4 regions of the Pantoea anthophila genome follow, and region 4 is predicted to be linked to each of the others. Evidence: riboswitches for the same ligand, from Rfam matches in the RefSeq annotation. Region 4 holds a riboswitch; each other region holds the start of a gene.
The links. A riboswitch is a leader RNA that binds a small molecule or an ion and turns the genes downstream of it on or off. The one in region 4 is predicted to bind thiamine pyrophosphate.

Region 1 (5,871 bases), on a different replicon from region 4:
AGCAGCGTCATCAGCACCAGAATGAACAGCGCGGCAAAGCAGAGATCACTCTGCATCCGGGCATTGGCATTCAGCATGACGTAGCCCAGTCCTTCCGCTGAACCCACCCACTCTCCGATAATGGCGCCAATCGGGGCCACCGCGGCCGCCATCCGTAAACCGGACCCCAGCGCGGGCAGTGCCGCCAGCAGCCTGACATGACGCAGCTGAGTCGCGCGTGAGGCGCCCAGCGTGCGGGCCAGATCGAGATAGCCGGGCGGGACGCGGCGCAGGCCATCAAAAAAGGCGGAGGTCACCGGGAAAAAAATCACCAGCACCGCCATTGCAACTTTGGCGCTCATCCCGAAGCCGAACCACAGCACCAGCAGGGGCGCCAGCGCAAACACCGGGATCGCCTGACTGGTGATCACCAGCGGCATCATCCAGCGCTGCAACCGCGGCGAAAAGGACATCCCCAGCGCGAGCAGGGCACCCAGCAGCACGCCCAGTGCCATGCCGCTGAGGATCTCCGTCAGGGTGATGAGGCTGTGCTGGCTGAGATAGCGGGCGTTCTGCCAGAGCGCGGTGGCGACCGCCGGGGGTGAGGGCAGCAAAAAAGCGGGGACGGAAAGGGAAACGAGCCACCACAATCCGATGAGGCCCGTAAAAAGCGTCACACCCCGGCGTAGTCCGCCAGATCGTTGTCCTGACGTCATCCAGCTAACCTGCTCAGCTGATTCAGCAGGGCAGCCTGACTCCGGATGACGCTGACATCCTCTGCCGCCCGTGGAGGCTGCCCCTGGAGGGAGGGAGAGGCTTCGATACCCGTCGGGCCGATTACCAGCAGATGATGACTCAATCGACAGGCTTCTGCGGCATCATGCGTTATCAGCAACACGGTGTGTCCGGCCAGCACTTCCGCGGCCAGCGTCTGAATCTGACTGCGGGTCAGGGCATCCAGCGCAGAGAAGGGTTCATCCATCAGCACCACGGGCTGGCGGGTATAGAGGGTGCGAGCCAGTGCGGCGCGCTGACGCATCCCGCCGGAGAGCGTCGCGGGCCGTGCGGTGGCATAACGACTCAGACCGACACGCGCCAGCAGGTGCTGCGCCCGCTCACGATCCGGCTTCTCTCCGTTCAGGCGGCTGGCCAGACAAACGTTCTGCTCCACTGTCAGCCACGGATAGAGCAAGTCCTGTTGTCCCATCCAGGCGATGCGTCCGGTCAGCGGCAGGCCATCACTGCCGCTGACCTGGCCGGAGGAAGGCGGTAACAGACCGGCAATCACCCGCATCAGACTGCTTTTACCCACGCCGCTCGCACCCAGCAACGCTGTAAACTGGCCACCCGCAATTTCCAGAGTGAGCTGGCTGAAGAGCTGCTGCTGACCCAACCTGAGTGACAGCTGACGGATTGCGATACCAGGCGGCGCCGAACAGGCTGACGCAATCATGGGCGGACCTGCAGACTGGCCGCATGATTCAGTCCCATCTGCCAGAACGCGGATTCCAGCCGTGTGGCGGTAGTGAAAATCTGCGCCAGTGAGGCAAAACGCTGCTCAGCCGCACGCTCGCCCGCCAGGGTTTCAAACAACGAAAGGGCGTTGCGAACGCCGTTCAGATAGGACTCATCGCCGTAGTTTTCTATCCACGCCGCATAAGGATTATCGCTGAAGCGGGTTGCAGGATCCTGTAGCAGGGTCAGACCCGTTTCAGCGTACCCGGCGACACAGGGCATCAGCGCGGTCAGCAACTCCAGCGCATCGCCGCTGTGGCCCACATCCAGCACATAGCGGGTGTAGTTGAGCGTTTCCACCGCCTCCGGTTCGCTCGCCATTGCCGCTTCGCTGATGCCCCACTGCTGGCAGTAGTCCAGATGCAGCGGCAGTTCGCTGACGATGGCGTTGAGCGACGCCGTCGCGCTGCGCAGGGCGTCCGGTGCGGAGAGCTTGCTTATCAGCAGGCCCCAGGCGCGGGCGAAGTGCAGCAGAAACAGATAATCCTGGGTGAGATAATGGCGAAACGCGGCGGGGGGCAGCGTACCCTGACCGAGCTGCTGTACAAAGTCATGTGCCACATAGGCATGCCAGTGAGGGCCAGCCTGTTGACGCAGACGACCGTAAAAGCCGGTTTCGAAAAGCGGATGTGTCATCAGATCTCCTGTCACAATGGAGATCCGGGCATACGGGCTGGAACAGGGAGTGATGCAGGAGATGACGCAGAAATATCTGCCGACCCGTCCCTTCGCTGGCATGACCCAGATCAGGTTCAAAGGGTTCGGCTTACGCCATCTCAGCCCATGACAGGACACCCCTCGGAGACATCGGTTATACGATAATTACCGGCAGAGTACAACGGCAGGTTGACTGCATACCTGCGGTGTCGCTGACAGGCGTATCACCGCAGACACAATACTCAATAAGTGACGTTGTCACTCTAGATCGGCTCCGTTGCTGGCAATGACCTTCTTATACCACCAGAATGACTTTTTACGCGTGCGGGCCAGCGTACCACGCCCGAGATCGTCGCGGTCAACATAGACAAAACCGTAGCGTTTACTCATCTCGCCGGTTGAGGCCGCCACCAGATCGATGCAGCCCCAGCTGGTGTAGCCCATGACCGGCACGCCATCTTCAATCGCGTCACCCATCGCGCGGATGTGTTCACGCAGATAGCTGATGCGGTAGTCGTCATGGATTTCGCCACTGGCATCGGGTTCATCGCGTGCGCCCAGACCATTTTCGACCAGGAAAAGCGGCTTCTGATAGCGGTCATACATCATGTTCATGGTGATCCGTAATCCGAGTGGATCGATGCCCCAGCCCCATTCACTGCGCGGCACATGGGGATTCGTCAGAGACTTCACCACATTGGCGGCGCTGCTGTTCTGCTCGTTCATCTCCGCCGAGGCGCAGCGTGAGGCGTAGTAGCTGAACGAAACAAAATCGACGCTGTTTTTCAGAATCTCTGCGTCACCCTCCTCGATCTTCAGCGTTACGCCTTTCTCCCGAAACAGCCGGGCCGCGTAGGCGGGATAGGCGCCGCGTGCCTGCACATCAATAAAGAAGAGGTTTTCGCGATCTTTCTCCAGCGCGGCCCAGACATCCTCCGGTTTACTCGACCAGGGGTAGAAGTTGCCGCCCGCCAGCATGCAGCCAACCTGGTTAGCCGGATTGACCTCATGCGCAATGCGGGTCACCTGCGCGCTGGCGACCAGTTCATGATGCGCCGCCTGATATTTCACCTGCTCCGGATTTTCGTCGGGTTCAAACACCAGTCCGGCACCCGAGAAGGGGCTGTGGAGCAGGATATTAATCTCGTTGAAGGTCAGCCAGTACTTCACCAGACCATCAAACGCCTCGAAACAGCTGCGGGCATAGCGGGCAAAAAAGTCGATCATTTTACGGTTACGCCACGAGCCATACTCCGTCACCAGATGCATCGGCACATCGAAATGGCAGAGGGTGACCAGCGGTTCGATCTGATGTTTCCGGCACTCTTCAAACACCGAACGGTAAAAAGCAATGCCTTCCGGGCAAGGTGTCAGCTCATCGCCGTTGGGATAGAGACGGCTCCAGGCAATCGAGGTGCGGAACACGCTGAAACCCATCTCCGCCATCAGCGCGATGTCCTCCCGGTAGCGATGATAAAAATCGATCGCATTATGGCTCGGGTAGAACTCGTCGTCGCGAAGCGCAAACCGTTTTTCAAGACCGAGTTTGACCGGCATCCGGTGCGGGCCATGCGGGATCATATCGACGGTGGTTAACCCTTTTCCGCCTTCGCGAAAACCGCCTTCGCTCTGGTTGGCGGCCAGTGCACCGCCCCATAAAAACCCTTGCGGAAACCTTGATTCAGACATGCATTCCTCTTTTCCGGGTCGCTAAGACCCTTTCCTTTAGTGGCTGTTAATGGCGTTGACGCGTTCGGGTACGGCTGCCGGTTGTGCCGCGGTGGTGGCGTCGGTTTCAGGGATATCTTCAAAGCCTAACAGCAGCGTCAGCACAAACGACAGCACCACAGACAACACCATCACCGCGCCGACCCAGACAATACTCATCGGGTTGGTGGGATCAAAAAACTGCACGCTGGTGAACAGGCCAGGCGACGCCATCGAGTGGCTGGCCAGACCGCCAATGCCTGCTACCGCGCCGCAGATAAAACCGCTGATCAGACAGGCGACCAGCGGGCGTTTCAGCCGGACGGCCACACCATACAGCGCAGGTTCTGAAATGCCGGCAACGATAGCGGAGGCCGCCGCCGCGAGCGCGGTCTGACGCAGTTCCCGGTTTTTGGTGCGGAAGGCTACCGCCAGAGACGATCCCCCCAGCGACAGGTTGGCACCAATCTCGGAGGGCATCACCATGCCCTCTTTGCCGGTTTCAGCAATGGTCTGAATGATGGTCGGGGTAAACACCCGGTGCATACCGGTCATCACCAGCAGGGGCCAGATCGCGCCCATAATCGCAACCGAGAGCCAGCCGAGATAGCCATGGACGGTGTAGACCAGCGCAGAGATGCCGCTGCCGATCCAGATGCCAATCGGACCAATCAGCACGATCGCGATGGGTGCGGCAATCAGCACAATCAGCATCGGTTTCAGGAAGTTTTTGGTGACGGCCGGGGTAATGCGGTCCACGCCGCGCTCAATGTGTGACAGGATCCAGGTCATCACCAGCGCCGGAATCACCGTGTAGGTATATTTCACCGCCGTGACCGGAATGAAGGCAAATTCTACGGCCTGACCCTGCGCCGCTTTCGCCATCAGATCGATAAAGTTAGGGTGCACCAGCACGCCAGCAATGGCGATCGCCAGCGACATATTGGTTTTAAACTTCAGCGCGGCAGAGGCGGCTACCATCACCGGCAGGAAGAAAAAGGCCCCGTCGCCAATCACGTTGAGGATCACCAGCGTGGAGGAGCCTTTTTCAAACACACCGGCCATATCCAGTATCATCGCCAGCAGCTTAACCATCGACCCGCCGATAATGGCCGGGATCAGCGGTGACATCGTGCCGACCAGCGCATCCAGAATGCCTGCGCCGATGCTTTTCAGCGTGATTTTGCGTTTCACCGGCGTGGATGAGTCGGCGGCAGGGGATCCCATCGCCTGCAGCGCCTGAAAGGCCTGAGAGACGTTATTTCCAATGATCACCTGACACTGGGTGTCGTTGTGAACCACGCCCATCACGCCATCGATCGCTTTCAGCCGGGGATAGTCCACCTGGGTTTCATCTTTCACCACAAACCGCAGTCGGGTCATGCAGTGCGTTACGGCTTCGATATTGTTGAGGCCGCCTAGCGCATCGACGATGGCGCGTGACACCTCGGCATAGTTTCTGGGCATGATCGCTCTTCTCTGTAGGGTAAATCGGTCAATGTTGTTATGTTTTTGCGCCTGCATGCAGGCAGATAGGAAACCGGTTTCACAAAATCATGAAGGGCTTTTATGAGCGGGACAAGCCTAAAAATCAGCCAGATTTTCGTTTTGTGACCGGCGTCACCTGCCATTGGCGCAAAGGCCGGCTGAGCGCGAGGGTAAATATTTCCAATATTGAGAGGCTTAGGTAGACTGCAGAACGACGCAGTAAAGGAGCATCAGCATGGCAACGATTCAGGAAGTGGCGAACAGGGCGGGCGTCTCAAAAGCGACAGTGTCACGCGTGCTCTCCGGCAACGGGTATGTCGGTCAGGAAAAGCGTCAGAGAGTTCTCGACGCGATTGCCGAAACCGGCTACCGCCCTAATCTGCTGGCGCGCAATCTGGCAACGAAAAGCTCTCAGACTATCGGGCTGGTGATCACCAACACCCTCTACAGCGGAAGCTACTTTACGGAACTGATGGCGCACTCGGCGCGCATACTGGAGCAGCAGGGCCGCCAGCTGATTCTGGC
Region 2 (5,871 bases), 1.9 Mb from region 4:
CGGCGCTTGCCCATGCGGCGGGCGTAATGCCCGGCCAGCAGCATCACCGGGATCTCCAGCCCGGCGGCCGTGCCCATCAGCAGACCCGCCAGCTTTTCCGGCAGGCCAAGCGTCGTACTGATATAGAGCGGCATATCAATGATATACATGGTATTGCAGGTCCACATCACCACCGAGGCGATAAACAGCAGGCGCACATCCCGGTCGCGCCAGCCGTTTAGCGGCAGACCGCCGCTTTGCAGCAGCGGCTGCGCACGGGGCACTGACGGCAGGGTAAACCAGACCAGCAGGATACAGATCAGAAACAGCGCGGCGGCCACCATAAACAGCGTGACAAAACCATAGTTCAGCGCCAGCGCAAATGAGAGCGGCGGCCCGATGACCCACGCCAGCGACAGCTGCGCGCGCATCACCGAACTGAACATGACCGCTTCACGCGCCGACTGATCGGCATATTCCCGTGCCAGCGCAAAGAGCTGAGGCATCGAAACGCTGGCGAGCGCCGACAGCAGCACACCCAGCGTAATCAGCGTCAGGTAGTGGCGACTGAAGGCAAACAGCAGCGCATTAACCAGCGCCATCAGGCAGCAGAACAGAATGATATTACGGCGGTCCCCCACGCTGTCCGAACGCTTCGCCACCAGCATGCTCACCAGGATACCGGCCACCGCATTGATGGTAAAAAACAGTCCGACCCAGAAAGGGCGGGCCTGCACTTCGCGCGTCAGAAACAGGCTCAGCGTCGGTGCCTGCAATGCGCCCGCCACGCCCAGCATGAACGAGGCGACCATAAAAGCGAGGTAAACCGGATTGATGCGGCGCTGCCGCGTTAACAGCGATTTCATAGCGAAATCCCTTAGAGGCTAAACAGAGAGGAAAAAAAGAAGGGTAGACCATACCGCGCACGATGAAAAAAGCCAGCAGAGATCCTCTGCTGGCGGTGTAAATGCACCCTACTCAGAAAAGCACTCCGCTGAACAGCGAAGTCAGGGTTGAACGCCATTCCAGACTGAATGCCTCCCGCTCTTCCCATAGCGCAAAGTTTGCTCTTAAAATGAGGCAGAAAAAACAGAGCGCTTTTCAGCAGGAGTTCCTCTTTTATGTCCTCGTCCCGTCTGAAGCAGCAATTCATTCGCCTGTGGCAGAGCTGCCAGGGCCAGTCGCAGGCCATTACGCTCAGCGAACTGGCTGACCTGCTGCACTGCTCGCGCCGCCACATGCGCAATCTGCTCAACCGGATGCAGGCGGCAGGCTGGCTGGTCTGGCAGGCAGAAGCGGGACGCGGCAGGCGGTCACATCTGACGTTCTGCTATACCGGGCTGGCTTTACAGCAGCAGCGTGCCGAAGATCTGCTGGAGCAGGATCGCATCGATCAGCTGGTCCAGCTGGTGGGCGATAAGGATCAGGTGCGGCAGATGATCAGTGCGCATCTCGGCCGCAGTTTCCGGCAGGGCAAGCATATCCTGCGGGTGCTCTACTATCGTCCCCTGCTCAATCTGCTGCCTGGCTCGCCGCTGCGGCGCTCTGAAACGCACATCGCCCGACAGATTTTTAATGGGCTGACGCGGATAAATGAGGAAAACGGGGAAATCGAGCCCGATATTGCGCATCACTGGCAGCAGACCTCCCCGCTTCACTGGCGCTTCTTTCTGCGTCCGGCCATTCGTTTTCATCACGGTCGGGAGCTGGAGATGGCGGATGTCATCGCCACCCTGGAGCGTCAGCGCCCTCATCCGCTCTTTTCCCACATTGCGGAGATCTCCTCACCCGCCCCCTGGACGCTGGATGTGCATCTGAGCCAGCCCGACGACGGCCTGCCCTGGCTGCTGGGCAGCGTCAGCGCGATGATCCTGCCGCGCGAGTGGCCGACGATTCAGGATTTTGCCCGCCAGCCAATCGGCACCGGCCCCTATCGGGTGATCCGCAATCATGAGAGCCAGCTGAAGATTGAAGCCTTTGATGATTACTTTGGCTTTCGCGCCCTGATCGATGATGTCTCTATCTGGGTGCTGCCCGACATCAGCGATGAGCTGGTCTATGCCGGTGTGCGCCTGCAGGGGGACGCTGCGGATGAGATTCAGGAGGAGAGCCGCCTTGAAGAGGGCTGCTACTATCTGCTGTTTGACCAGCGTTCAGAGCAGGGCCGCAATGAGGCAGTCAGGCGCTGGGTCAGTTATCTCTTTAACCCTATCGCCCTGCTCAACCACGCGGGCGTCGGCTATCAGCGATACTGGTTTCCGGCTTATGGCCTGCTGCCGCGCTGGCACCACCGCCGGGACCTGACCCCGGTCGAAAAGCCGCCCGGCCTGACCCATCTGACGCTGACCTGGTACAGTCAGCACGTGGAGCATGAGGGCATCGCCAATGCGCTGCGTCCCCTGCTGGCCCAACAGGGCGTCACGCTGGAAACCCGTGAGATCAGTTATGAAAGCTGGTATCAGGGCGACGCGGAGAGTGATATCTGGCTCGGCAGCGTCAACTTTACCCTGCCGCTGAACTGGTCGCTGTTCGCCCAGCTGTATGAGATCCCGCTGCTGCATCACTGCCTGCCGATTGACTGGCACAGTGACGCGGCCCGCTGGCGCGAGAAAACGCTGCCGCTGGCCGAGTGGAGCAAACAGCTGGTTGAAGAGGCGGGCCTGCATCCGCTGTTTCATCACTGGCTATTGCTTGAGGGCCAGCGCAGCATGCGTGGCGTGCGGATGAATACCCTGGGCTGGTTTGATTTTAAATCGGCCTGGTTTGCGCCGCCGGCACTGTGACGCTTTCGCCACGGCGCTGAAATGACTAGAATGTGACGTTCTCAACGGGGTGCCGCCTGCCACCAGCAAGCAGCTGAGAGAGACCCGTCGAACCTGATTCGGTTAATACCGACGTAGGGATTTGAGAGGCCGTTGTGCTCAGATCCTTTGCGACTCATCCCCTATTCTCCTGAAGGAGCGCAAAGTGTTAAACAAAGTTCTGCCGGTATTGCTGTTACTCTCCGCCCCCGTTCTGGCGGCTAAACCGGTCCTCACGGTCTACACCTACGACTCCTTCTCTGCCGACTGGGGCCCTGGCCCGGCGGTAAAAAAAGCCTTTGAGGCGCAGTGCAACTGTGAGCTGAAATTCGTCACGCTGGAAGATGGCGTCTCGCTGCTGAACCGCGTGCGGATGGAAGGCAAAAACAGCAAAGCGGATCTGGTGCTGGGGCTGGATAACAATCTGGTGCAGGCGGCGCAGAAAACCGGTCTGTTTGCTGAAAGTCAGGTCGACACCGCAAAACTTACCCTGCCTGGCGGCTGGCACGACACCACCTTTGTGCCGTTTGACTATGGCTACTTCGCCTTTGTCTATGACAAAACCCGGCTGAAAAACCCGCCCAGGAGCCTGAAAGAGCTGGTCGACAGCCCGGAAAAGTGGCGGGTGATCTACGAAGATCCCCGCACCAGTACCCCCGGCTTAGGCCTGCTGCTGTGGATGCAGAAGGTCTACGGCGACCAGGCTCCGCAGGCGTGGCAGAAGCTGGCGCAGAAAACCGTAACGGTGACCAAAGGCTGGAGCGAAGCCTATGGCCTGTTCCTGAAGGGCGAAGGCGATCTGGTGCTGAGTTACACCACCTCTCCGGCTTACCACATCATCGAAGAGAAAAAAGAGAACTACGCCGCCGCCCCGTTTGCCGAAGGACACTATCTGCAGGTGGAAGTGGCCGCACAGTTAGCCAGCAGTAAACAGCCTGCGCTGGCACAGCAGTTCATGCAGTTTATGGTCTCGCCTGCGTTCCAGCGCACCATTCCCACCGGCAACTGGATGTACCCGGTGATCGATACGCCGCTGCCTGCCGGTTTTGCCAGCCTGACGGTGCCGTCCACCGCCCTGCAGTTCTCGCCTGAAGAGGTGGCTACACAGCGTTCAGGCTGGATCAGCCAGTGGCAACGCGCCGTCAGCCGCTGATGCCGCGCTGGCTGATCCCCGGCTCGCTCGCCACGCTGCTGCTAACCGGCGTGGCGCTGCTGGCCTTTGGCGCACTCTGGATGGCCGCGCCAGGCCTGGAGTGGCGCAGCGTGCTGCAGGATGCGTATCTGCGGCACGTAATCGGCTTCTCTTTCGGTCAGGCGCTGCTCTCCGCCCTGCTCTCCCTGCTGCCTGCGGTGCCGCTGGCGCGGGCGCTCTATCGACGCCGTTTTCCCGGCCGCCAGCTGCTGCTGCGTCTCTGTGCCATGACCCTGGTCCTGCCGGTACTGGTGGCGGTGTTTGGTCTGTTAACCGTCTATGGCCGCGTTGGCTGGCTGGCGCAACTCTGTCAGCTGCTGGGCATCGGTTATCACTTCTCACCCTATGGTCTGCCGGGCATTTTGCTGGCGCACGTCTTCTTTAATCTGCCGCTGGCGACGCGTCTGATGCTGCAGGCGCTGGAGAGCATTCCGGCCGAGCAGCGTCAGCTCGCCGCGCAGCTCGACCTGCGCGGCTGGCACCATTTTCGCCTGCTGGAGTGGCCGTGGCTGCGGCGTCAGTTGCTGCCGACCGGCGCGCTGATCTTTATGCTCTGCTTTGCCAGCTTTGCCACCGTGCTGTCACTGGGGGGCGGGCCGCAGGCTACCACGCTCGAACTGGCGATTTTCCAGGCGCTGAGTTATGACTACGATCCGGGCCGTGCCGCGCTGCTGGCGCTGATTCAGCTCGGCTGCTGCCTGACGCTGGTGCTGCTCAGCCAGCGCTTCAGTAAGGCGATCCCCGCCGGCACCCGTCAGCTGAAGGGCTGGCGCGATCCGCAGGATTCGTGGGGCGCACAGCTCAGCGATGCGCTGCTCATCCTGCTGGCGTTGCTCCTGCTACTGCCTCCGCTGGCGGCGGTGATTGTGGAGGGTCTGCATGGCGGAGTGCGCGGTGCGCTGGCTCAGCCTGCTCTCTGGCGGGCAACCCTGACCTCATTACGCATCGCCACCGGGGCCGGATTAATCTGCGTGGTGCTGACCATGATGCTGCTCTGGAGCAGCCGCGAGCTGCGTCTGCGCCAGCATCTGGCGGCGGCCACGCTTATCGACACCAGCGGAATGCTGATTCTGGCGATGCCGGGCATTGTGCTCGCCACCGGCTTTTTCCTGCTGTTCAACGCCACCATCGGCCTCCCCGACTCCGCCGAAGGGCTGGTGATGTTTACCAATGCGCTGATTGCCATTCCCTATGCGCTGAAAGTGCTGGAAAACCCGATGCGCGACACCGCAGAGCGTTACGGCAGACTCTGCCATTCACTGGATATTCAGGGCTGGAACCGGCTGCGGCTGATCGAGTTGCGGGCGCTGAAACGTCCGCTGGCCCAGGCGCTGGCCTTTGCCTGCGTGCTGTCGATTGGTGATTTTGGCGTGGTGGCGCTGTTTGGCAGCGCCGACTTCCGCACGCTGCCGTTCTATCTCTATCAGCAGATAGGCGCCTATCGTGGCGCTGATGGTGCGGTCACCGCCCTGCTGCTGCTGCTGCTCTGCTTATTGCTGTTCACGCTAATGGAAAAATTACCGGGCCGCCATGCTGACTCTTGATAACCTTACCTATCTCTACCAGCATCTGCCGATGCGCTTCAGCTTCAGGGCCACACGCGGTGAACGCATCGCGATTCTCGGCCCCAGCGGCGCGGGTAAAAGCACCCTGCTGAGCCTGATTGCCGGTTTTCTGCCGGTGAATCAGGGCACCCTGCTGATTGACGGTCAGGAGCACACCCACACTGTCCCGGCCCGACGACCGGTCTCCATGCTGTTTCAGGAGAACAACCTGTTTCCGCACCTCAGCGTGCAGCAGAACATGGCGCTGGGGCTGCACCCGGGGCTACGACTCAGCGCGGAACAGCAGCGGCAGCTGACTGCGCTGGCTGAACAGGTGGGATTAGGCGATCTGCTG
Region 3 (5,871 bases), on a different replicon from region 4:
GACGGTGCTGGCCACCTTCGCAAAGTTGCTGATTGTATTGAAGGTTGGCGGCGGGTTATATCTGCTCTGGCTGGCATTTAAAGCGGGTAAATCGGCCCTGCGCCGCACGGAAGCGACAGGCATTGATGCCAGCACTGAACGGGTCGCCTGGGGCAGACTGTTTCGCCAGGAATACTCATGCATGTCGGCAATCCCAAAGCGATTCTCACCTGGGTGGCGATCATGTCTTTTGCCCTGAAGCCCGATATGGCTGCCTCCACGGTACCGCTGATCATCGCTGGCTGTGCAACGATCTGTCTGCTGGTGTTCGGTGGATATGCGCTGCTCTTCTCGACGGCGGTGATGAGCGCGTTCTATCGCCGCATCCGTCGCGGACTGGAGGCACTGTTAGCCTGCTGCTTTGTGCTGGCGGGGCTGAAACTGGTGTTCAGTCGCCACTAAGTCGGGGATGGCCGTTCGCGACTTCTGCATGAAAATGGCACACCCTGTGCTGATGCAAACAACGGTTTCGCCAGGGTGTCACTGCGATCAGGGGGGCATCCGCAGCGGTGGCCTCTCTCATTACATCAACAAGGCGGTGAAATGAAAGGCTCGTGCTTGTGTGAAACGGTGGTTTTTGAGCTGGCAGCGCCACCCACGCTTTACTACCGTTGTCACTGTTCGCTGTGCAGAAAGCAGAGCGGAACCGGTTATAACCTGGCGACGCTGGTGAAAGCGGGGGAGTTCCGCTGGACTGGCGGAGAAGATCACCTGGCGTCATGGCAAAAAGCCAGCGGTTATCGCAACGATTTCTGCACCCGCTGTGGCTCCACCGTGCCCAACCCGCTGCGGGGCAGGCCTTATGTCTGGGTTCCGGTGGGTTTACTCAATGAGGCGGTGGATATGCAGTGTGTCGGCGACTTCTGCACTGATGATGCGATGCCCTGGGACACGACCCGCTCAGCAACCACCCATGCCGGACCGGTGCCGTCGCTGACGGCGCTGCTGACCCATCTGAAAATTGCTGATGAATCGCCATAGTTTCTCTGACGGTTTCTGTCTGCATTCCTGGCCGTTGGCTGGTTATGCTCCAGAGTGTTTTAGCTGAAGTCCCCACTCTTCCGCGCAGATATTCATGGCGCGAGGAGAACTGAGCAGCAGTTTTGGCAGCGTGAGCGAGTCATAGATCTGCCTGTGCCGCTTCCGGTTCTGAGGGGCGATGCGGGCAATGTAGTTTATCATCGCCAGGCTTACCGGCTCTCTGTTAGTCCTGAGTCCCCCGATCCGCGGCGTGGAGGAGTAGCATCGCCGGACATAGCGCAGCAGCGCTAAAGGCACGCTGACATCCAGAAGAATCAGTCCGGTGGCCCGGGCGAGCCGTGCTTCAATACACTTGGTGTAGTTGCCTTCCATGATCCATCTCTCCTGACTGACTGCTTCGGCGTGTAAACGAAGGAACACGTCCGGCTCCCTGGGCACCCACTGACTGCCTGGAATATGATGCAACTGATCCAGGTGCACCACAGGCAGACCTGTTTTGCGTGACAGGGCCTCAGCCAGCGTGGATTTTCCGCTGTTAGAAGGCCCGAGAATACAGATGCGTGGTCCCAGCGCGTCTGACGAGATTAGCCTGTTCACAGATAGCTCCCTGTTAAAATCCGGTAAATGCGCGCTGAGGGGGGTTGCGTCTGCATCCGGAACATAAATCTTACCCCACGGGTTCATCGCCTGGCGATAAGTCTCTCATAACCTGATGAAATCAGGCACAGGACAAATAAAAAGTCCGCAAACACATTTACAAATTTAAATGTGTAAATATAATATCGCCTCTTCAAACACCAGAGGATTTTTTTGTCATGCCATCACTTTTTACCCCCCTGAGCCTGGGCGACCTTCAGCTCCGTAACCGCATCGTTCTGCCGCCGCTGACCCGCTGCCGCAGTGAGCAGCCAGGCAATGTTCCCGGTCCGATGATGGTGGAATATTATCGCCAGCGCGCCGGTGCCGGACTGATGATCACTGAAGGCACCCAGATTGAGCCTCGCGGGCAGGGCTATGCATGGACGCCGGGGATACACAGTGAAGCGCAGATTGCGGGCTGGAAAAAAGTCACCGAAGCAGTGCATCAGGAAGGTGCCACTCTTTTCTGCCAGCTCTGGCACGTGGGGCGGGTGTCCCATAATGAACTTCAGCCAGGAAAAGAGGCCCCGGTTGCGCCGTCAGCGATAGCCGCCGATAACGTCCGGGTCTTTATTGAAACCGGACCGGGTGCCGGAATGTTAACCGCGCCCAGCGAGCCGCGGGCGCTGACGAACGCGGAAGTAAAAGAGATTGTGGCGCTTTACCGGCGGGCGGCGGAAAATGCCAAAGCGGCCGGGTTCGATGGCGTTGAGCTTCACTCCGCCAACGGCTATCTGATTAATCAGTTTATTTCTGAGCACACCAACTTCCGTACGGATGAATATGGTGGCTCGCCTGAGAATCGTCTGCGTTTTCTGCGTGAAGTGGTTGAAGCGGTAAGTTCGGTCTTTGGCAGTCATCGTGTCGGCGTCCGGTTTGCCCCGCTTTTCAGCAGCACGGACGAAGATCGTGTCTATCTGGGTCTGGTCGAAAGTGATCCGCATGCGACTTATATCCGCGCTGCGCAGCTGCTCAATGAGCTGGAAATTGGTTATCTCTCTATCGCCGAGGCGGACTGGGATAACAGTCCTGACCTGCCGGAGAGTTTCCGGATTGCGCTGCGGGAAACCTTCCGCTCGCCCATTATCTACTCAGGCCGTTACACCGCCGAAAAAGCCCAGCGGATGCTGGATAAAGGCTGGGGTGACCTGTTTGGTTTTGGCCGCACCTTTATCGCCAACCCCGATCTGCCCGCGCGGATTAAAGCAGGCAATCCGCTGAATCCGGTGGACCACACCTCCCTGTATGGCGGAACGGAGAAAGGGTATACTGACTACCCTGTTTATCCATCCTGATGTTTTGTGAGGCGGCATGTCACCCGAAGAGGCCCTGAAGTTACTGGCCAATCCCACCAGAATGGCCGTACTGATGTGGCTCAAAAACCCTGACGAAGCGTTTGCGGGCTATGTCCAGCTCTATCCCTTCGACCAGTATGGCGTCTGTGCCAGTCTCATCCAGGACAAGGCGGGCTTATCGCAGCCCGCCACCTCGTTATGCCTGAAAGCCCTGCAGAGTGCCGGACTGGTGGAAACCAGCAAAGTGGGTAAATGGACCTACTATCGCCGCGCCGAGCCGCGTATTCGGGAAGTCACCGACGCAGTGACGCACTCCCTGCAGGCGCTGCTATAGACGTCGCCGCGCGCCTCTGATTCGGTAACGACATCTTTCCATATCTCTCTCTTTCTGCGTCATGCCCCTGCACACTGCTTGACGAAGCTGTTCGCTTCACTTACAACTAAACCCGTCAGGGGAGTCTCGCCGGAGAGACTGAGAGGCTGATAGCGCACCCGCGCGGCTCAGCGACCCTTAGAACCTGACCCAGTTGATACTGGCGTAGGAAGACGGGTATCGCATCAGATACTTGCCGCAGGAGCGCATTCGCGTCGCTTCTGCCTATTCCCTCTGTATCACGGGTCTTCGTTAACGGATAACGAGGCGAATGTGACCCACTCAATCCTGAATCTCTCTTCTTCTGTGGCGGGCAGCCAGGGCCGCTGGTCGGTGCTGGGCAGCGGCGTCGCCGGACTCTGTGTCGCCACCCTGCTGGCGGAACGGGGAGAAGCTGTCGAAATTATTGCTCAGCCTGACTGCCGGGCAGCCTCGCACTGGGCGGGCGGCATGCTCGCGCCCTGGTGCGAGGCAGAAAGTGCACCGCCAGAGGTGATCGAATGGGGCCAGCATGCCGCGGGCTGGTGGGCAAAGCGTGTGGATGGCGTGGTGCAGCAGGGCACGCTGGTGGTTGCACCGCCGCGTGACAGCCGTGAGCTGACGCGCTTTGCCAGCATGACGCAGCAGCATCAGTGGGTGGCCCCCGGCGACGTTGAGCCGGCGCTGGAAAACCGCTTCGCACGCGGCCTTTTTTTTGCCCGGGAAGCGCATCTCGACCCGCGTCGGGCGCTGCAGCAGCTGCAGGATACGCTCAAAGAGGCGGGCGTGCCGTTTCACAGCGGTCAGCCCGGCGGAAAGATTATCGACTGTCGCGGCATCCACGCCGCCGATCAGCAGCCCGCGTTGCGTGCCGTGCGCGGCGAAATGGTGATCCTCCATACCCCCGACATTTGCCTCTCCCGTCCCGTCCGGCTGCTCCATCCGCGCTTTCCCTGCTATCTGGTGCCTCGTGCCAATGGGCACTTCATGCTGGGTGCCACCATGGTCGAAAGCCATGATAGCAGCCCGATTAGCGCGAAAGCGATGATGGAGCTGCTGAGCGCCGCTTACAGCCTGCATCCGGCGCTGGCTGAAGCGCGGATCGTCGAGAGCGGTACCGGGTTGCGTCCTGCTTACCGGCAGAATCTGCCGGAGGTGCGCTACGAAAATGGCCGCTTCTCGCTCAACGGCCTCTACCGACACGGCTTTTTACTGGCCCCGATAATGGCTGAAAACCTTATGCGGCGACTGACTCAGGAGACACCCCATGCGAATTGAACTCAACGGACGCGCGATTGAAACCGGCGCAACGACCCTGGCGGAGCTGATGCAGGAGCAGCAGATCGATCCGCGCACCGTCGCCACCGCCCTGAACGGTGAGTTTGTGCCGCGCACCCGTTACGCCAGCCAGCGACTTGAGGCCGGGAATCAGCTGGAAATTCTGTCCCCGATGCAGGGAGGTTAATCATGTTCTATCAGTTTGCACCGACATCCCGTTTTCTGCTCGGCACCGCCGGTTACCCCTCGCCGGAGATTCTGCATCAGGCGATCGACGCGTCAGGCGCGGAGATCATTACCGTCAGCCTGCGACGGGAGGGGCGGGAAGGCGCGGCCTTTCGCACGCTGCTGCAACAGCTCAACAAACGGATTCTGCCGAATACGGCCGGCTGCCATTCGGTAAAGGAGGCGGTTACCACGGCGCAGATGGCGCGTGAACTGTTTGATACCCCCTGGATCAAGCTGGAGGTAATTGGTCATGCCGACACGCTGCAACCCGACCCCTTTGCCCTGGTGGAAGCCGCCCGCATTCTCTGCGCTGACGGATTTCAGGTGTTTCCCTACACCACGGAAGATCTGATTGTCGGTGAAAAACTGCTGGAAGCCGGCTGTGAAGTGCTGATGCCCTGGGGGGCGCCGATTGGCTCCGGCCAGGGACTGCGCAATATCGAGGGGCTGCGCGCCATGCGTGCCTGGTTTAAGGATATTCCGCTGATTATTGATGCGGGGATCGGCGCGCCGGGCCAGGCGGCTCAGGCGATGGAGATGGGTTTTGATGGCGTATTGCTCAACACGGCCGTAGCAAAAGCTCGCGATCCGGTCCGGATGGCCGGCGCCTTTGCCGCCGCGATCCATGGCGGACATGAGGCGTTTCAGGCCGGGCTGATGGAGCAGCGCGATATGGCGTCGGCCTCCACGCCCCTGTTTGGTCTGGCACAGTTCAGTTAAGGAGCGACAATGGATCGTTATCAGCGACAGACGATGTTACCGGAAATTGGTGAGGCGGGGCAGCAGCGACTGAGCAGGGCGCGGGTGCTGGTTGTGGGCGCGGGCGGTCTCAGTGCCACGCTGCTGCCCCTGCTGGCAGGTGCCGGGGTAGGGTTCATTCGTCTTTACGACGGCGATCGGGTTGAACTGCACAATCTTCACCGGCAGACGCTGTTTGGCGTGGACGATGTCGGGCAGCCAAAAGCCCTCTGCGCACAGCGGGCACTGGCGCAGCGAAACCCTGAGTGTGAAGTCGACGCGCATCCGCAGTCACTGAGCGCCAGTCTGCTGCCGCAGGCG
Region 4 (5,871 bases):
AGATCGCCACCGACGGTACACAAAAACTGCCGCAGCGCCTGCTCGACAGTCTGCGCTGGCACCTGCAGCGTGGCAGCCGCTGCGACCTGCTGCTGCTTGGCGTCGCGGGCTGGATGCGCTATGTGGGCGGCGTTGATGAACAGGGCCAGCCGATTGAGATCCGTGATCCGATGCAGAAAAAACTGGCGGAGTGCGTTGCCGCCAGCGAAGAGGGTGAAGCGCGCGTGCGGGCGCTGCTCGCCCTCCGCGAAGTGTTTGGCGATGATTTGCTGCAGAACGACGACGTGGTCGCCCGACTGACGGCCTGGTATCAGCAACTGACCACCGAGGGCGCGCGTGCCACTGTGCATCAGTGCCTGAATCGCGGCTGAAGGCGGGACAATAAAGCGCTGGCGCAGACGCAGCGTGCTGATTAGACTGACACTTTGCCAACGCGCTGGCGTCTGCCAGCCGTAATAGGGATATTGCTGCATGTCGAGCGCCTATACCATTACCACCAGCGAACCGGTCAATCAGCAGATTTACCGTTATCTGCGCAAAGATATTGTCACCTGCGCGATTCAGCCAGGTTCGCTGCTCTCTGAGAAAGAGGTCTCCGCACGCTTCAGCGTTTCACGTCAGCCGGTGCGCGAAGCGTTTATCAAGCTGGCGGAAGCCGGACTGGTACAGGTATTGCCGCAGCGCGGCACGTTCGTGCGTAAAATCTCCGCTAAGCGGGTCGCGGATGGCCGCTTTATCCGTGAGGCGGTGGAAGTGTCGGTGGTTCGTCGTGCCGCGCTGGAAATTGGTGATTCGGCGCTGATGACGCTGGAGCACAATCTGCAACTGCAGCGGATGGCGGCGGAGCGGCATGACAGCCAGGCGTTCCTCACGCTTGACGATGAGTTTCATCGTCTGATCGCGGAAAGCATTGACTGCAAGCTGGCCTGGGAAACGGTCGAGAATATCAAAGCGACGATGGATCGGGTGCGCTTCCTGACGCTGAGTGAAGTCTCACCGCCGGAAAAGGTCATTGAGCAGCATGAAGAGATTTATGCCGCCCTGAAACAGCATGATGCCGATGCCGCCGAAGCGGCCATGCGTCATCACCTGCAGGAGATGATCTTCTCCATCACCCCGATTGCTGAGCGCAACAGCGCCTGGTTTGAAGCCCCCTGAATCCCTCCCGAGGGTTCCCGCCTCGCCTGATTATCCGGGCGAGACGGGCAGTCTCTCTTACCACCATTGATGAAAATGGTGAACCGGCCCGATGCCCTTCCCGACCTCCAGCGAATCCGCCTGCATCAGCGCCTGCTGCAGCCAGTTTTTCGCTTCCTCAATCGTCGTCTCCCATCCGTCATGACGCGGACGCAATGCGGCCAGTGCCGCCGACAGCGTGCAGCCGGTGCCATGCGTATGACGGGTCTTCACGCGCGTTGTACTGAACCGCTGCTCTGCCGATGGTGTAATCAGCCAGTCGGGACTCTCCGCTGCCGTAAGATGCCCTCCTTTCATCAGCACGGCCTGACAGCCCAGCGCCAGCAACGCCCGCCCCTGTTCGCGCATCTCCGTCTCATCGGTGGCAATGGCGCAACCCAGCAGGGCCGCCGCCTCTGGCAGGTTCGGAGTGATCAGCGAAACCTGCGGCAGCAACCGCTCACGAACGCTGGCGACGGCGTCCGGTGAGAGCAGCGCATCACCACTTTTCGCCACCATCACGGTATCCAGCACCACAAAAGGGATCGCCGCCTGCTTCAGCCGCGCCGCCACCTGCTCCACGATAGCCGTTTCTGACAGCATGCCGATTTTCGCGCTGTCGATACGCACGTCATTCAGCACAGAATCGAGCTGGGCGGCGACAAAGTCCGGTTCGATGCGATAAACAGCCTGCACGCCCTGCGTATTTTGTGCCACCAGCGCGGTGATGACGCTGGTGCCATAAGCGCCCAGCGCCGAGAACGTTTTCAGATCGGCCTGGATCCCTGCGCCACCGCTGGGATCGGTGCCGGCAATGGTCAGGGCATTAATGCGTTTCATGATTGCCCTCCAGGGTCCAGAGTGCATCCAGAAACGCCGTGGCAAAGCTGCCCGGCCCAGTCGCCTGCCCCGCAGCCTTTTCACCGGCAGTCGCCATCACCTGACAGGCCGCGGCAATATTCAGCAGGCCATCGCCGGGCAGTGCGCTGAACCCGGCCACGACCGCCGAAAGCGCACAGCCGGTTCCCACAACCCGCGTCAGCATGGGAGAGCCGCCACGAATGGCAAAAGTGCGCTGACCATCAGTTGCGTAGTCCACTTCACCGGTGACGATGACCCGCGTGTTCCACTCTTTCGCCAGCTGCCGCGCCGCGTCGAGCGCCGCATCTGCCGGGTGCAGCGTATCCACGCCGCGTCCGCCACTGGCCTGCTGCGCCAGCGCCAGAATCTCTGACGCATTGCCGCGTATCACCGCCGGTTGCTGACTTAATAATTGCTGGCAGAAGTCGCTGCGCAGCGTCAGGGCACCGACAGCGACCGGATCGAGCGTCCAGGGCGTGCCCGCCTCCCGCGCCGCGCTAACCGCTGCCTGCATCGCCCGCTGACGCTCGGGCGTCAGCGTCCCGACGTTAATCAGCAGGGCATCCGCAAAGCCGCTGAACTGTGCCGCTTCGTCAGCATCGATCACCATCGCGGGTGACGCATTGAGTGCCAGCAGGACGTTGGCGGTAAAGTTCTGCACCACGTCATTCGTCATGCAGTGCACCAGCGGTGACTGACGGCGAAAGGTGTGCAGAAGGGGCGCGAACTGCGCGGCAGAAAGGTGTTGAGATGGCTGTATCATCGTAGCTCCCAACCGGCGGACAAGAAGGCGAATGCGGTCAGGCATCAGACTTCCCTACGCTGGCATTATCCAGATCAGGTAATACGGGTATTTCTCAGCCTTCACAAAGAAGGGCACCCCGAGTCGAATTACGGTTTGCAGCATAGGCAAGCCGTTCTCTGAAAGCAAGCAACAGCCGCCAGCGAAATGACCGGAACGGAACCTTACGCATGATCCCGATCAACGTTCCATAGTGCAAAAAAAGGCTTAATGCTGCGGGCCTCAGGGATACCTCTTAAGAGGTACTCCTGCTGTCAGGCCTGATGGGTACTGGCCATCGCTCAGACTCTGACCATTTCATAATAATTAACCTGCGCGAAACACCGTTGTAAAAAAACACCTTATTTCATGGAGTTATCGACTCCTGAAGCGGAACTTCATACTACTCAGGATGTATGATGCGATTGTCAGCGCTTATTCCTCACCGCCATCGATGGCAGGATGTTCAAATCGAACGCCAGGGCGCCATCGCCCCTAATGGCCGACATTACCTTTCCACCTATATCTCGGCCCGTTGTGCGGGCTGCGGCGAAACTATCCATCGTGTTTATTACCGGGACATCAGTGACCAGCAGGCGCGTCGCTGGTTAGGCTGACAGCCCGCCCGACGGCCTGTTCCAAAGCAGGGATGAGTTAACAGTTAGTTAGCGATTTGTTAGTCTGGTAACTATCCATGGTTTACCCAGACGCCTCTTATGCCACTGCTGTTTGAAAGCCTGAGCCATCAGATTTACCTGTCAGCCCCGCTGTTTATCCTGATCCTGCTCGGATATGGGCTGACACGCTTCGGGAAATGGCCTGCCAGCATCAGCGAAGGCATGAACCGCTTTGTGTTTAACGTTGCGCTGCCCTGCATGCTGTTTCGGGTGATGAGTACCTTCTCGCAAAGCCCGCCGGTGGATGCGCGCCTGCTGCTGGCCTTTTTTGGCAGTTGCCTGCTGGTGTTTATCGTGGGACGCCTGCTGGCGACACGGCTGTTTCAGCTTGACGGCGTGGCCGCCTCGGTCTTTGCGCTGGGGGGGATCTTCTCCAACAACGTGATGCTGGGGATCCCGGTGGCTACCGTCCTGCTCGGGCCAGAAGCGCTGCCACCGGTGGCGCTGGTGCTGGTGTTTAACAGCCTGATTCTCTGGACCCTGCTGACCGTTTCGGTCGAGTGGGCAAAACAGGGCAGCTTTTCCCTGACAGGTCTCTGGCGCACCCTGATCGGCGTGCTGAAGAATCCGCTGATCGTCGGCATTCTCAGCGGCACGGCCTGGAGCTTTCTGCAGCACCCCTTGCCGCAGATCGCCGCTGAACCGCTGCGGATGCTGGCCTCGCTGGCGGCCCCCCTGTCGCTGGTCACGCTGGGCATGAGCCTGGCACATTATCGGGTGCGGGAGGGTTTAAAAGAGAGTTATACGATCTGCCTGCTGAAGCTGGTTCTGCAACCGATGACGGTATGGGCTATCGCGTGGCTGACCGGTTTGCCTCCGCTGGAGAGTAAAGTGGTGGTGCTGCTGGGGTCGATGGCGGTCGGGGTTAACGTCTATCTGATGTCGCAGAAATTCAATGTCATTACCGGCCCGGCGGCGGCCAGTATGCTTTTCTCTACGGTGTTTGCGGCCGTGACGACGCCGGTATGGATGATGCTGATGACGCTGGCGGGCTATTAACAGGCGCATAAAAAAAGCCCCTCAGCACAGGGGCTGAAGGGCTTATTGCCTGGCTGATGAAACTTACTCAGCCGTTTTGGTACGGATCAGATAGTCAAAGGCACTCAGTGACGCTTTCGCACCTTCGCCGCTGGCAATGATGATCTGCTTGTACGGCACGGTGGTGCAGTCGCCTGCTGCGAAGACGCCTTTCAGGCTGGTTTCGCATTTCGCATCGATGATGATTTCGCCCATTTTGTTGCGCTCAACCGCGCCTTCCAGCCATGGGGTGTTCGGCAACAGACCGATCTGGACAAAGATACCGGAGAGCGGCAGCTCATGGGTGGTCTGCGTCGTACGGTCAATGTAGTGCAGACCGGTCACTTTGCTGCCGTCGCCTTTCACTTCCGTGGTCTGCGCGTTCAGGATCACATCAACGTTCTTCAGGCTGCGCAGTTTATCCTGCAGCACGCGGTCAGCACGCATCTCACCAGCAAACTCCAGCAGGGTCACGTGTTCCACGATACCGGCCAGATCAATTGCCGCTTCCACGCCAGAGTTACCGCCGCCGATGACCGCGGTGCGCTTGCCTTTAAACAGCGGGCCATCACAGTGCGGGCAGTAGGTAACACCTTTGGTGCGATACTCTTCTTCACCCGGCACGCCCATGTTACGCCAGCGTGCGCCGGTCGCCAGGATGATGCTGCGTGATTTCAGTACGGCACCGGAGGCGGTTTCGATGGCGTGCAGTCCGCCCTCTTTCGCCGCCGGGATCAGTTTAATGGCGCTCTGGCTGTCGATGACATCCACATTGTAATCATCAACGTGTGCACGCAGTGAACCTGCCAGTTTTGCACCTTCGGTTTTAGGGACAGAGATATAGTTTTCGATATCGACCGTATCCAGCACCTGCCCGCCGAAACGCTCGCCCATCAGGCCGGTACGGATACCTTTACGCGCGGAGTAGATGGCGGCTGCTGCGCCCGCCGGGCCGCTGCCGATAATCAGAACTTCATACGCGTCACGCTTGTTCAGCTCTTCCGCTGCGCGTTTGTCCGCGTTGGTATCCACTTTGCTGACGATTTCCGCCAGGCTCATGCGACCCTGACCAAACTCTTTACCGTTAAGGTAAACCGCTGGCACGCCCATCACGTTGCGTTCCTGAATCTCATTCTGGAACAGGCCACCGTCGATTGCGGTGTGGCTGATGCGCGGGTTAATCACCGCCATCAGGTTCAGCGCCTGCACCACATCAGGACAGTTGTGGCAGGAGAGTGAATAGTAGGTCTCGAAATGGAGATCGCTGTCCAGCTCAGCAACCTGATCCAGCAGGCTCTGTGCTTCTTTAGACGGATGCCCACCGGTCTGTAACAGTGCCAGCACCAGTGAGGTAAATTC

Region 1: it holds a riboswitch for thiamine pyrophosphate, as region 4 does, so the genes downstream of both, tenA (thiaminase II) here and thiM (hydroxyethylthiazole kinase) in region 4, are expected to answer to the same signal.
Region 2: it holds a riboswitch for thiamine pyrophosphate, as region 4 does, so the genes downstream of both, thiB (thiamine ABC transporter substrate binding subunit) here and thiM (hydroxyethylthiazole kinase) in region 4, are expected to answer to the same signal.
Region 3: it holds a riboswitch for thiamine pyrophosphate, as region 4 does, so the genes downstream of both, OJ965_RS01990 (FAD-dependent oxidoreductase) here and thiM (hydroxyethylthiazole kinase) in region 4, are expected to answer to the same signal.

The regions. Positions count from the first base shown of each region.
Region 1 covers NZ_CP110471.1:138,439-144,309, forward strand. The annotation lists gene OJ965_RS00665 (ABC transporter permease) at 1-695, opposite strand, end outside; gene OJ965_RS00670 (ABC transporter ATP-binding protein) at 692-1,432, opposite strand; gene tenA (thiaminase II) at 1,429-2,130, opposite strand; TPP riboswitch at 2,201-2,303, opposite strand; gene OJ965_RS00680 (6-phospho-beta-glucosidase) at 2,410-3,840, opposite strand; gene ascF (PTS cellobiose/arbutin/salicin transporter subunit IIBC) at 3,877-5,325, opposite strand; gene OJ965_RS00690 (LacI family DNA-binding transcriptional regulator) at 5,582-5,871, shown strand, end outside.
Region 2 covers NZ_CP110473.1:3,261,074-3,266,944, forward strand. The annotation lists gene OJ965_RS17810 (MFS transporter) at 1-845, opposite strand, end outside; gene sgrR (HTH-type transcriptional regulator SgrR) at 1,101-2,762, shown strand; TPP riboswitch at 2,798-2,900, shown strand; gene thiB (thiamine ABC transporter substrate binding subunit) at 2,947-3,933, shown strand; gene thiP (thiamine/thiamine pyrophosphate ABC transporter permease ThiP) at 3,909-5,516, shown strand; gene thiQ (thiamine ABC transporter ATP-binding protein ThiQ) at 5,503-5,871, shown strand, end outside.
Region 3 covers NZ_CP110471.1:421,594-427,464, reverse strand. The annotation lists partial or broken gene OJ965_RS02015 (LysE family translocator) at 1-441, shown strand, start outside; gene OJ965_RS02010 (GFA family protein) at 583-1,020, shown strand; gene OJ965_RS02005 (P-loop NTPase family protein) at 1,063-1,617, opposite strand; gene OJ965_RS02000 (alkene reductase) at 1,836-2,954, shown strand; gene OJ965_RS01995 (ArsR/SmtB family transcription factor) at 2,971-3,288, shown strand; TPP riboswitch at 3,396-3,516, shown strand; gene OJ965_RS01990 (FAD-dependent oxidoreductase) at 3,601-4,584, shown strand; gene thiS (sulfur carrier protein ThiS) at 4,574-4,771, shown strand; gene OJ965_RS01980 (thiazole synthase) at 4,774-5,532, shown strand; gene OJ965_RS01975 (HesA/MoeB/ThiF family protein) at 5,542-5,871, shown strand, end outside.
Region 4 covers NZ_CP110473.1:1,358,409-1,364,279, reverse strand. The annotation lists gene OJ965_RS08905 (mannitol dehydrogenase family protein) at 1-371, shown strand, start outside; gene OJ965_RS08900 (GntR family transcriptional regulator) at 472-1,158, shown strand; gene thiD (bifunctional hydroxymethylpyrimidine kinase/phosphomethylpyrimidine kinase) at 1,216-2,016, opposite strand; gene thiM (hydroxyethylthiazole kinase) at 2,003-2,800, opposite strand; TPP riboswitch at 2,835-2,931, opposite strand; gene OJ965_RS08885 (hypothetical protein) at 3,238-3,435, shown strand; gene OJ965_RS08880 (AEC family transporter) at 3,535-4,494, shown strand; gene ahpF (alkyl hydroperoxide reductase subunit F) at 4,558-5,871, opposite strand, start outside.